2 regions of the Thermus brevis genome follow, and region 2 is predicted to be linked to the other one. Evidence: riboswitches for the same ligand, from Rfam matches in the RefSeq annotation. Region 2 holds a riboswitch; the other holds the start of a gene.
What was found. Region 2 has a riboswitch for thiamine pyrophosphate ahead of KQ693_RS04615 (thiamine ABC transporter substrate-binding protein). Riboswitches for the same ligand answer to the same signal wherever they lie in the genome.

Region 1: linked by a shared signal. The riboswitch ahead of thiE (thiamine phosphate synthase) and the one ahead of KQ693_RS04615 (thiamine ABC transporter substrate-binding protein) in region 2 are both predicted to bind thiamine pyrophosphate.

Annotation. Positions count from the first base shown of each region.
Region 1 covers NZ_CP102606.1:1,604,062-1,608,412, forward strand. The annotation lists gene KQ693_RS08760 (nitrite/sulfite reductase) at 1-1,204, opposite strand, end outside; TPP riboswitch at 1,331-1,440, shown strand; gene thiE (thiamine phosphate synthase) at 1,535-2,155, shown strand; gene thiS (sulfur carrier protein ThiS) at 2,142-2,336, shown strand; gene KQ693_RS08775 (thiazole synthase) at 2,337-3,122, shown strand; gene KQ693_RS08780 (NAD(P)/FAD-dependent oxidoreductase) at 3,119-4,054, shown strand; gene thiC (phosphomethylpyrimidine synthase ThiC) at 4,057-4,351, shown strand, end outside.
Region 2 covers NZ_CP102606.1:809,630-813,980, forward strand. The annotation lists gene rpoC (DNA-directed RNA polymerase subunit beta') at 1-612, shown strand, start outside; gene KQ693_RS04600 (fuculose-1-phosphate aldolase) at 692-1,270, shown strand; gene KQ693_RS04605 (hypothetical protein) at 1,267-1,506, shown strand; gene KQ693_RS04610 (alpha/beta fold hydrolase) at 1,476-2,324, shown strand; TPP riboswitch at 2,363-2,457, shown strand; gene KQ693_RS04615 (thiamine ABC transporter substrate-binding protein) at 2,479-3,513, shown strand; gene KQ693_RS04620 (ABC transporter permease) at 3,580-4,351, shown strand, end outside.

The DNA.
Region 1 (4,351 bases), 790 kb from region 2:
GGCAGCGGGTTATGTCCAGGATGGTGTGGGCCTCAGGATGGGCCAGGCCCACCCGCAACAGGGCTTCGTAAAGCCCACCCAAAGCGTCCTCGGGCACGAAGCGAAGGAGTAGGTTCTGGCTGATGGCACTCCTTATTTCTCCAGCGTAGGTTTCGGCGATATCCGCCAGCGCCCTGAGCCCTTCCGAGGTGATATCCCCAAGGGGAAGGCGCAGGGCCACGGTGTAGTAGCCCTCTTGCTTTTGACGAAAGAGGTTGGTGCGGCGCCAGGCATCAAACCCGGGAGCGAAGGAGAAGGGCTTCCTGGGAGGGGAGGGAAGGCTTGGGGGTGGGAGGTCCTGGGGAGGTTGCCAGGCCTTTAGGTCCTCACCGCTTGCGGTGAGCTTCACGATCCGCCTTTCCTCCCTTACCGCCTCGCGGAAGGCGGCAATTCCCCACTTCTTTACCAGAAACTTGAGCCGGGCTTGGGTTAGGACCTTGCGGTTACCGTGGCGGTCAAAGAGGCGGATGATGGCCAGCATGGTGGGGAGGAGGTCCTCCTCTGGGGTAAAGGGTTCCAAAAGTTCCGCGCTCATAGGAGCCGCTCCCAAGCCCCCGCCCACATAAAGGCGGAAGCCCCTTTTGCCCCCCTCCACCGCGGCCACCACCCCGATGTCGTGAATGGGGGTACGGGCATGGTCTGTGGCGCACCCCTCGAAGGCAATCTTGAATTTGCGGGGCAGGTTCTGCCCCACGGGGTGACGGAGGAAGTAGCGGTAGGCGGCCTCGGCGTAGGGAGTCACGTCAAAGGGCTCCTCAGGGGAAACTCCGGCGTACGGGCAGCAGGTGATGGCTCGGATGGAGTGGCCGCAGGCCTCGCGGGTAGTGAGGCCCACCCCGTTTACAGCCCGGAGGACGTGGGGTACGTCCCTTCGGTGCACGTGGTGAAGCTGCACCGCCTGCCGGGTGGTTACGTGGGCCAGACGGTTTTCTGCATACCGCTCCGCCACCTCTGCCAGAACCCTTAGGGCCTCCGGGCTTACCCGGCCCACGGGGAGTTTGATGCGCACCATGTGGTGCTCTGGCCTTCCCCGAATGCCGTAGATGCCGTTTTTCAGGCGGTAGACCCGGAAGTCCTCGGGGTCTTCCTCCCCCGCCTCGAGGCGGGAAATCATGGCCTCCAGATACTGGATTTCGGCTTCGGCCTCCGCGCTGAGTCCTGCCATTCCGCCTCCTTTCCCCCCTCCCCGGGGGATTGCCCGGCATGATATACCATTGAGTGTGTGAAAGTCAAGGGTATATGCCCTGTTCCCCAGGCCGGGTTTTCGAGAGCCCCGCATGCTATAGTGGAAGGGACAGGCTAGGGGTGCCCCAATGGAGGGGCTGAGAGCTAGGTTTCTCCTAGCAACCCTTAGAACCTGATCCGGGTAATGCCGGCGGAGGGAAGCCTATGCGGAAGAATCCCCTTACAAACCGACTTCTCCCCAGGCCGCGTGGGCCCTGGAGACCCGCTTGAGGCTTTACCCGTAGGGCACATGCGCTGGGGAGGTGAAAGCTTGCTGGGAAGGCTCTATCTGGTGGTGACCCCGAGGCCCGGTTGGTCCATGGTGGAGGTGCTGGATCGGACGGAACGGGCCCTGGCGGGTGGGGTGGAGGTCGTGCAGCTTCGGGCCAAGGACTGGGAGGCGAGGCCCATCCTGGACCTGGGGGAGAGGATGCTGGCCCTGGCCCGACGGTATGGGGTGCCCTTCCTCCTCAACGACCGGCCGGACCTGGCGGCCCTTCTGGGAGCGGATGGGGTGCACCTTGGCCAAGGGGACCTGACGCCCGCGGAGGCCCGGCGTTTCTTTCAGGGGATGGTGGGCCGCTCTACCCACGCTCCCGAACAGGCCCTAAGAGCCCTCGAGGAAGGAGTGGACTACCTCTCCATAGGCCCTGTGTGGGAAACCCCCACCAAGCCGGGGAGGCGGGCCGCGGGCCTGGGCTATGTGCGCTGGGCCCGGGAGAACCTGGGGGAGAGGCCCTGGTACGCCATCGGCGGCATCACCCTGGAGAACCTGGGGGAGGTTTCGGAGGCTGGGGCGCGCCGAGTTGTGGTGGTCCGTGCCATCCTGGACGCTGAGAACCCCGAGCGGGCGGCCCAGGCATTCAGGGAGCGGCTTTATGGTGTGGCTTAACGGGGAGGCTAAGCCCCTCGAGGGCAAGACGCTAAGGGAGGTTCTGGAGGAGCTGGACGTGGATCTTTCCCGGGTGGCGGTCCTCCTCAACGAGGAGGCCTACCTGGGGCGGGAGCTTCCTCACCACGTCCTGAAGGAGGGGGATGTGGTGGAGGTGGTCACCCTCATGCAAGGAGGCTAGATGGACACCTGGAAGGTCGGGGACATAGAGCTTAAAAGCCGTCTTATCCTGGGCTCGGGCAAGTTCCGGGACTTCGGGGTGATGCGAGAGGCCATAAGGGCTGCGGGGGCCGAAGTGGTCACCGTGGCCATCCGCCGGGTGGAGGCCAGGATGCCCGGGCACGTGGGTCTCCTCGAGGCCTTAGAGGGCGTGCGCCCCCTGCCCAACACGGCAGGCGCCAGGACGGCGGAGGAAGCGTTGAGGATAGCCCGGCTGGGCCGGGTTCTCACCGGGGAGAGGTGGGTGAAGCTGGAGGTGATCCCTGACCCCACCTATCTCCTCCCCGATCCCGTGGAAACCCTGAGGGCGGCGAGGATGCTCATGGACGAGGGCTTCCTGGTCCTGCCCTACATCGGTCCTGACCTCGTCCTGGCCAAGAAGCTTTCGGAGCAGGGCACGGCTACGGTGATGCCCCTGGCGGCCCCCATCGGCTCCGGCTGGGGGGTGAGGACCCGGGCCCTTTTGGAGCTCTTCGCCCGGGAGAAGACCTCACTGCCCCCGGTGGTGGTGGACGCAGGGCTTGGCCTCCCTTCCCATGCAGCGGAGGTGATGGAGATGGGTTTGGACGCCGTGCTGGTGAACACCGCCATTGCCGAGGCCCAAGATCCCGTGGCCATGGCTGAGGCCTTTCGTTTGGCTGTGGAGGCGGGGAGGAAAGCCTTTTTGGCCGGCCCCATGCGACCCCGGGAGGTGGCGAGCCCCTCGAGCCCCATGGAGGGCATCCCTTTGGGAGGTCCTAAGCCGTGAGGGTAGAGGTGGCGGTGGTGGGGGCGGGGATTATCGGAACCCTCGCCGCCTACGAGCTCAGGAAGCGGGGGCTTTCCGTCCTCCTCCTAGATGCCGGTAAGGAGGGAGCGGCTACCCTGGCCAGTGCGGGGATGCTGGCTCCTTATCCCGAGGGGCTTTCCGGGGAGGTTTTGGAGGCGGCCCTTTTCGGCCTGGAGTACTATCCAGGCCTCCTCGAGGAGCTTGCCGTCAAGGGATGGAAGGTGGAGGCGGGGTTTAGCGGCACCCAGGTGGCGGCCCTGTCCCAGGTGGAAAAGGAGGCCTGGGAGGCCCAGGAGTCCTTGTCCTACCCGGTTCGGGGTGGAAGGGGAGCGCGTACCTTCCCTGGGGGGTATGTCCATCCCAAGGCCCTCCGCAAGGCCTTACTGAAAGCTCTGGAGGTCATGGAAACCCCTTTCCTTCAAGCCGAGGTGGAGGAGGTGAAGGAAGGGGGAGTGCGAGGGCGCTGGCGGGAGGAGCCCTTTACCGCCCAGGCCCGGTTCGTCCTCCTGGCCGTGGGCGCCTGGGGTAGCCGATTTGGCCTTGGGGTCCGGCCCCTGAAGGGGGAGGCCTTGGTCCTCGAGGGCCCGGCTCCTCCTGCCCCCCTTTTCGCTGGGGAAGGGTACCTCCTTCCCCGGGAGGGTGGGGTATACGTGGGGGCCACCCAGCGAGAGGGATGGGCTCAAGGAGTGGATCTATTCGGCCTAAGGTGGCTTTCCGACTACGCCCACGAGCGCTTTCCCCTGCTGGCAGGGGCCAGGTTCCGGGAGGCCCTTTGGGGGTACAGGCCGGTGGGAGAGCTTTTCGTGGGTGAGGTGGAAAGGGGAGTGCTGGCTGCGGTGGGCCATGGAAGGAACGGCATCCTCCTGGCCCCGTGGACGGCGAAGAGGATTCTCGAGCTTTTGGGGGTGTAGCTATGACCCAGCTGGAAGCGGCAAGGAAGGGCATCGTGACCGAGGAGATGGCTTACGTGGCGGAGAAGGAGGGGGTTTCCCCTGAGTTTGTGCGGGAAGGGGTGGTGTCGGGGCAGATCGTGATTCCCAGGAACCCCAACCACCGCACCCTTCGGGACTTCAAGGGGATCGGGGAAGGGCTCAGCGTGAAGGTAAACGCCAACCTGGGTACCTCCTACGACTACGTCAACCTCGAGGAGGAGGTGGAAAAGGCCAGGGTGGCCATTCAGTACGGGGCGGACACCATCATGGATCTCT
Region 2 (4,351 bases):
CAGCCTTTGACCCGCGGGGCCGTGGATCCCCACCAGCTTCTGGAGGCCAAGGGCCCCGAGGCGGTGGAGCGCTACCTGGTGGACGAGATCCAGAAGGTCTATCGGGCCCAGGGGGTGAAGCTCCACGACAAGCACATCGAGATCGTGGTGCGGCAGATGCTCAAGTACGTGGAGGTCACCGATCCCGGGGATAGCCGCCTGCTGGAGGGCCAGGTCCTGGAGAAGTGGGACGTGGAGGCCCTGAACGAGCGGCTCATCGCCGAGGGCAAGACCCCGGTGGCCTGGAAGCCCCTCCTCATGGGGGTCACCAAGAGCGCCCTGTCCACCAAGAGCTGGCTTTCCGCCGCCAGCTTCCAGAACACCACCCATGTGCTCACCGAGGCGGCCATCGCCGGCAAGAAGGACGAGCTCATCGGTCTCAAGGAAAACGTCATCCTGGGCCGCCTGATCCCTGCGGGGACCGGAAACGACTTCGTGCGCTTTACCCAGGTGGTGGACAAGAAGACCCTCAAGGCCATCGAGGAAGCCAGGAAGGAGGCGGTGGAGGCCAAGGAGAAGGAGCCTGCCCTCCGCCGCCCTGGCCGCCGCGAGCAGCCTGGGAAGCAAGCCTAGGGCCACCCCACCCTGGCATAGCCAGGGTGGGGGCTCCTAAGCGCCGCCCCCAGAAGGGCTTTTGCGCCATAATGGGCCCATGCTGGCGCGGATCTACACCGCCTTTCGCCAGGTGGGGGAGGATCTTTTCCACCACAGGCTCATCTCCGCCACCGCGGGCAACTTTTCCGTGCGCACCAAGGAGGGCTTTCTCATCACCAAAAGCGGGGTGCAGAAGGCCCGCCTGACCCCCGAGGACCTGGTGGAGGTGCCCCTCGAGGGCCCCTTTCCGGAAGGGGCCAGCGTGGAGAGCGTGATCCACCGGGAGGTGTACCGGGCGACCCCGGCCCGGGCCATCGTCCACGCCCATCCCCGGGTGGCGGTGGCTCTTTCCTTGCACCTGGACCGGATTGTTCCCCTGGACCTCGAGGGCCAGTACTACCTGAAGGAGGTTCCCGTGCTTGCCCCCAAGACCACAAGCGCCACCCTGGAGGCCGCTTTGGCCGTGGCGGAGGGCCTTAAGGGGCACCGGGCCTGCCTGTTAAGGGGCCACGGGGCCTTTGCCATAGGGCTTAAGGAGAAGCCGGAGGACGCCCTTCTGGAGGCCTATAGCCTCCTCACCACCTTGGAGGAAAGCGCGGAGATCCTCTTCTACCACCGCCTTTGGGGGAGGGGATGAGGGTAGTCTTTGTGGAGGGCAAGGAAAAGGAGGCCCTTTTGGGCTTGGCCCGGGAGCTTCCCCATCCCTACTGGCTTCTTGCGGGGGAAGGGGTCTGGCTTTTGGAGGTGTTCGGCGCCGGGGAGGAAGCCTTGGCCAAGGCCAGGGCCCTGCCCGGGGTTAAGGTTTGGGCCTTCACCCTGGAGGATGGGGTAGTCTATAGGGGATGCGGGAAGAAATCGGCTACATCCCCGTAGGGGAGGCGGAGCTTTACGTGGAGGACGTGGGGGACGAGCATGCCCCGGCCCTCCTGGTCCTCCACGGAGGGCCTGGGGGAAACGCCTACGCCTTGAGGGAAGGGCTTCAGGACTACCTGGAAGGGTTCAGGGTCATCTACTTCGACCAGCGGGGTTCCGGCCGGAGCCTGGAGCTTCCCCAGGACCCCAGGCTTTTCACCATAGATGCCCTGGTGGAGGATACCGTGGCCCTGGCCGAGGCCCTGGGGCTGGAGCAGTTTCATCTTCTGGCCCACGGCTTCGGAGCCCTGGTGGCCCTGGAGCTCCTCCGCCGCTACCCGGAGGTCCTGGGGGCGGTGCTCCTTTCCCCCTGGGTGAGCTTCCCCTGGCTTTCCGCAAGGCTTGCGGAGGCGGCGGGGCTTGAGCCTTTGGCCGACCCCGAGGCGAACCTGAGGGCGGCCTTGGAGAAGGCGGAGCCCAAGCTCCTCTTCGACCGCCTCATGTTTCCCACCCCCCATGGCCGCCTGGAGTACGAGTGGGTGGCGGAGGGCTCGGGCATCCTGGGGCCGGATACCCCGGCCTTGGCCTTTTGGAAAAACGGTCTCTGGCGGCTGGACTACACTCCTTACCTCTCCCCAAGCCGCAAGCCGGTGGCCCTGCTGGTGGGGGAGAAGGACGGCACCAGCTACCCCTATGCCGAGGAGGTGGCGGAACGCCTCAAAGCCCCCATCCGGGTGATACCCGGGGCCGGGCACTACCCCTGGATCGACCAGCCGGAGGCTTTTGGCGAGGCCTTCCGGGAGGTCCTCGAGGGCCTGCTGGCTCTCTGGAGGGTGTGAGGGATGCCCTTCCAGGGCCAGGAAGGGTGGTAAACTCAGGGCGTCACCGGGGGTGCCCTCTTATGGGGCTGAGAGATACCCTTGGAACCTGATCCGGGTAATGCCGGCGTAGGGAAGGTGACCAAGGCCCCTCCCGGTGACAAGGAGGGGTTTTATGTTGAGGATCTTTGCCCTGCTGGTCCTTCTGGCCTTCGGCTTCGCCCAGGAGATCACCGTCCTCACCCACAGCAGCTTTTCCCTGGATAAGGGGCTCATCGCCCGGTTTGAGCGGGAAACCGGCCTGAAGCTCCGCTTCCTTAAAGGGGGGGATGCCGGGGAAACCCTAAACCGGGCCATCCTCACCAAGGGAGCCCCCATCGCCGACGTGATCTACGGCTTTGACAACACCTTCCTCTCCCGGGCCCTCGAGGCGGATATCCTCTTGCCCTACCGTAGCCCAGAGATCCAGAACCTTAAGGCCACCTTGCTTCTGGACCCTACCTTCCGCGCCCTTCCCGTGGACTACGGCTGGGTGAGCCTGAACTACGACCGGGCCTACTTCAAGGACCGTCCCTTGCCCAAGGCCCCCGCCGACCTCGCTCGGCCCGAGTACGCCAGGCTTCTGGTGGTGCAAAACCCCGCCACCAGTTCCCCGGGCCTGGCCTTCCTCATGGCCACGGTGGCCCGCTTCGGCGAGGATGGCTACCTGGACTTCTGGGCCAAGCTCAGGGATGGAGGGGTGCGGGTGGCCAAGGGGTGGAGCGAGGCCTACTACACCCACTTCACCCTTTACAAGGGGGATAGGCCCCTGGTGGTCTCCTACACCACCAGCCCCGCCGCCGAGGTCTACTATTCCGAGGGGAAGTACCAAGAGCCGCCCACGGGAAACCTCTTCCCCGAGCTGGCCTTCTTCCAGGTGGAGTTCGTGGGGATCCTGAAGGGGACCAAGAACCTGGAGGGGGCCAGGAAGGTGGTGGACTGGCTCCTTTCCAAGCCGGTCCAGGAGAACCTTCCCACGGAGATGTGGATGTACCCGGCCCGCCGGGATGCCAGGCTCCCCGAGGTCTTCCGCTTCGCGCCTGAGCCCCTTGGGAGCGTGCGTATGGACCCCAGGGCCATGGCCCAAAACCGGGAGCGCTGGATCGAGGAGTGGACCAAGGTGGTCCTGCAGGGGCAAAGCCCCGAGTCGGTGCGCCAGGGCAGGCGGTAGCGCCTCCCTCAGGCTGGGAAGGCCCTGGGCTTTTCGCCGGGCGGCTTGGGGGTTAGGCTTAGGGGGATGGCCTACGGAGGCTTTTTCGTCCTCCTCTTCCTGAGCCTAGCCCTCTTCTACCCCCTTTTCCGCATCCTGGCCCTGGGGGTAGGGGAGGGGTTTGCCCGGGCCCTGGCAGACCCCTACTACTGGGAGCGCTACCTCTGGAGCCTGGAGTATGGGCTTCTCTCTGCCCTCTTCACCCTGTCCCTGGCCCTGCCCCTGGCCTTCCTCTTTCGCCGCCGCTTCCCCCTTAGGGGGGTTTTCCTGGCTCTTTCCACCTTGCCCTTCGTCCTCCCCACCCCGGTGGTGGCCCTGGGGTTTTTAGCCCTCCTGGGCCCCAGGGGACTTTTGGGGGTGGACCTTTACGGCACCAAGGCCATCCTTTTTCTGGCCGCCATTTTTTACAACCTGGGCCTTGCCCTCAGGATCCTCCTGCCGGTGGCCTTGAACCTGGAAGGCCCCTTGCAGGCGGCTCGGGTCCTGGGGGCCTCGAGCCCCAGGGCTTTTCTAAGGGTAGGGCTTCCCCTCCTCCTCCCCGCCTTGGGTTCTGCAGGGCTTTTGGTGTTCATCTACGCCTTTTCCGCCTTCGGGGTCCCTCTCCTCCTGGGGGGGCCCCGGTACGCCACCCTCGAGGTGGAGGTCTACACCCTCTTGGCCTACCGCCTGGCCTTCCCCGAGGCCAGCGCCCTCATGCTTTTGGAGATCCTCACCCTGGGCCTCGCCGTGGCCCTCTACCTGCGCCTCCGGCCCTACCCCCTGTCCCCCGGAGGGCTTCTTCCCCCTCCTCCTTGGGCCT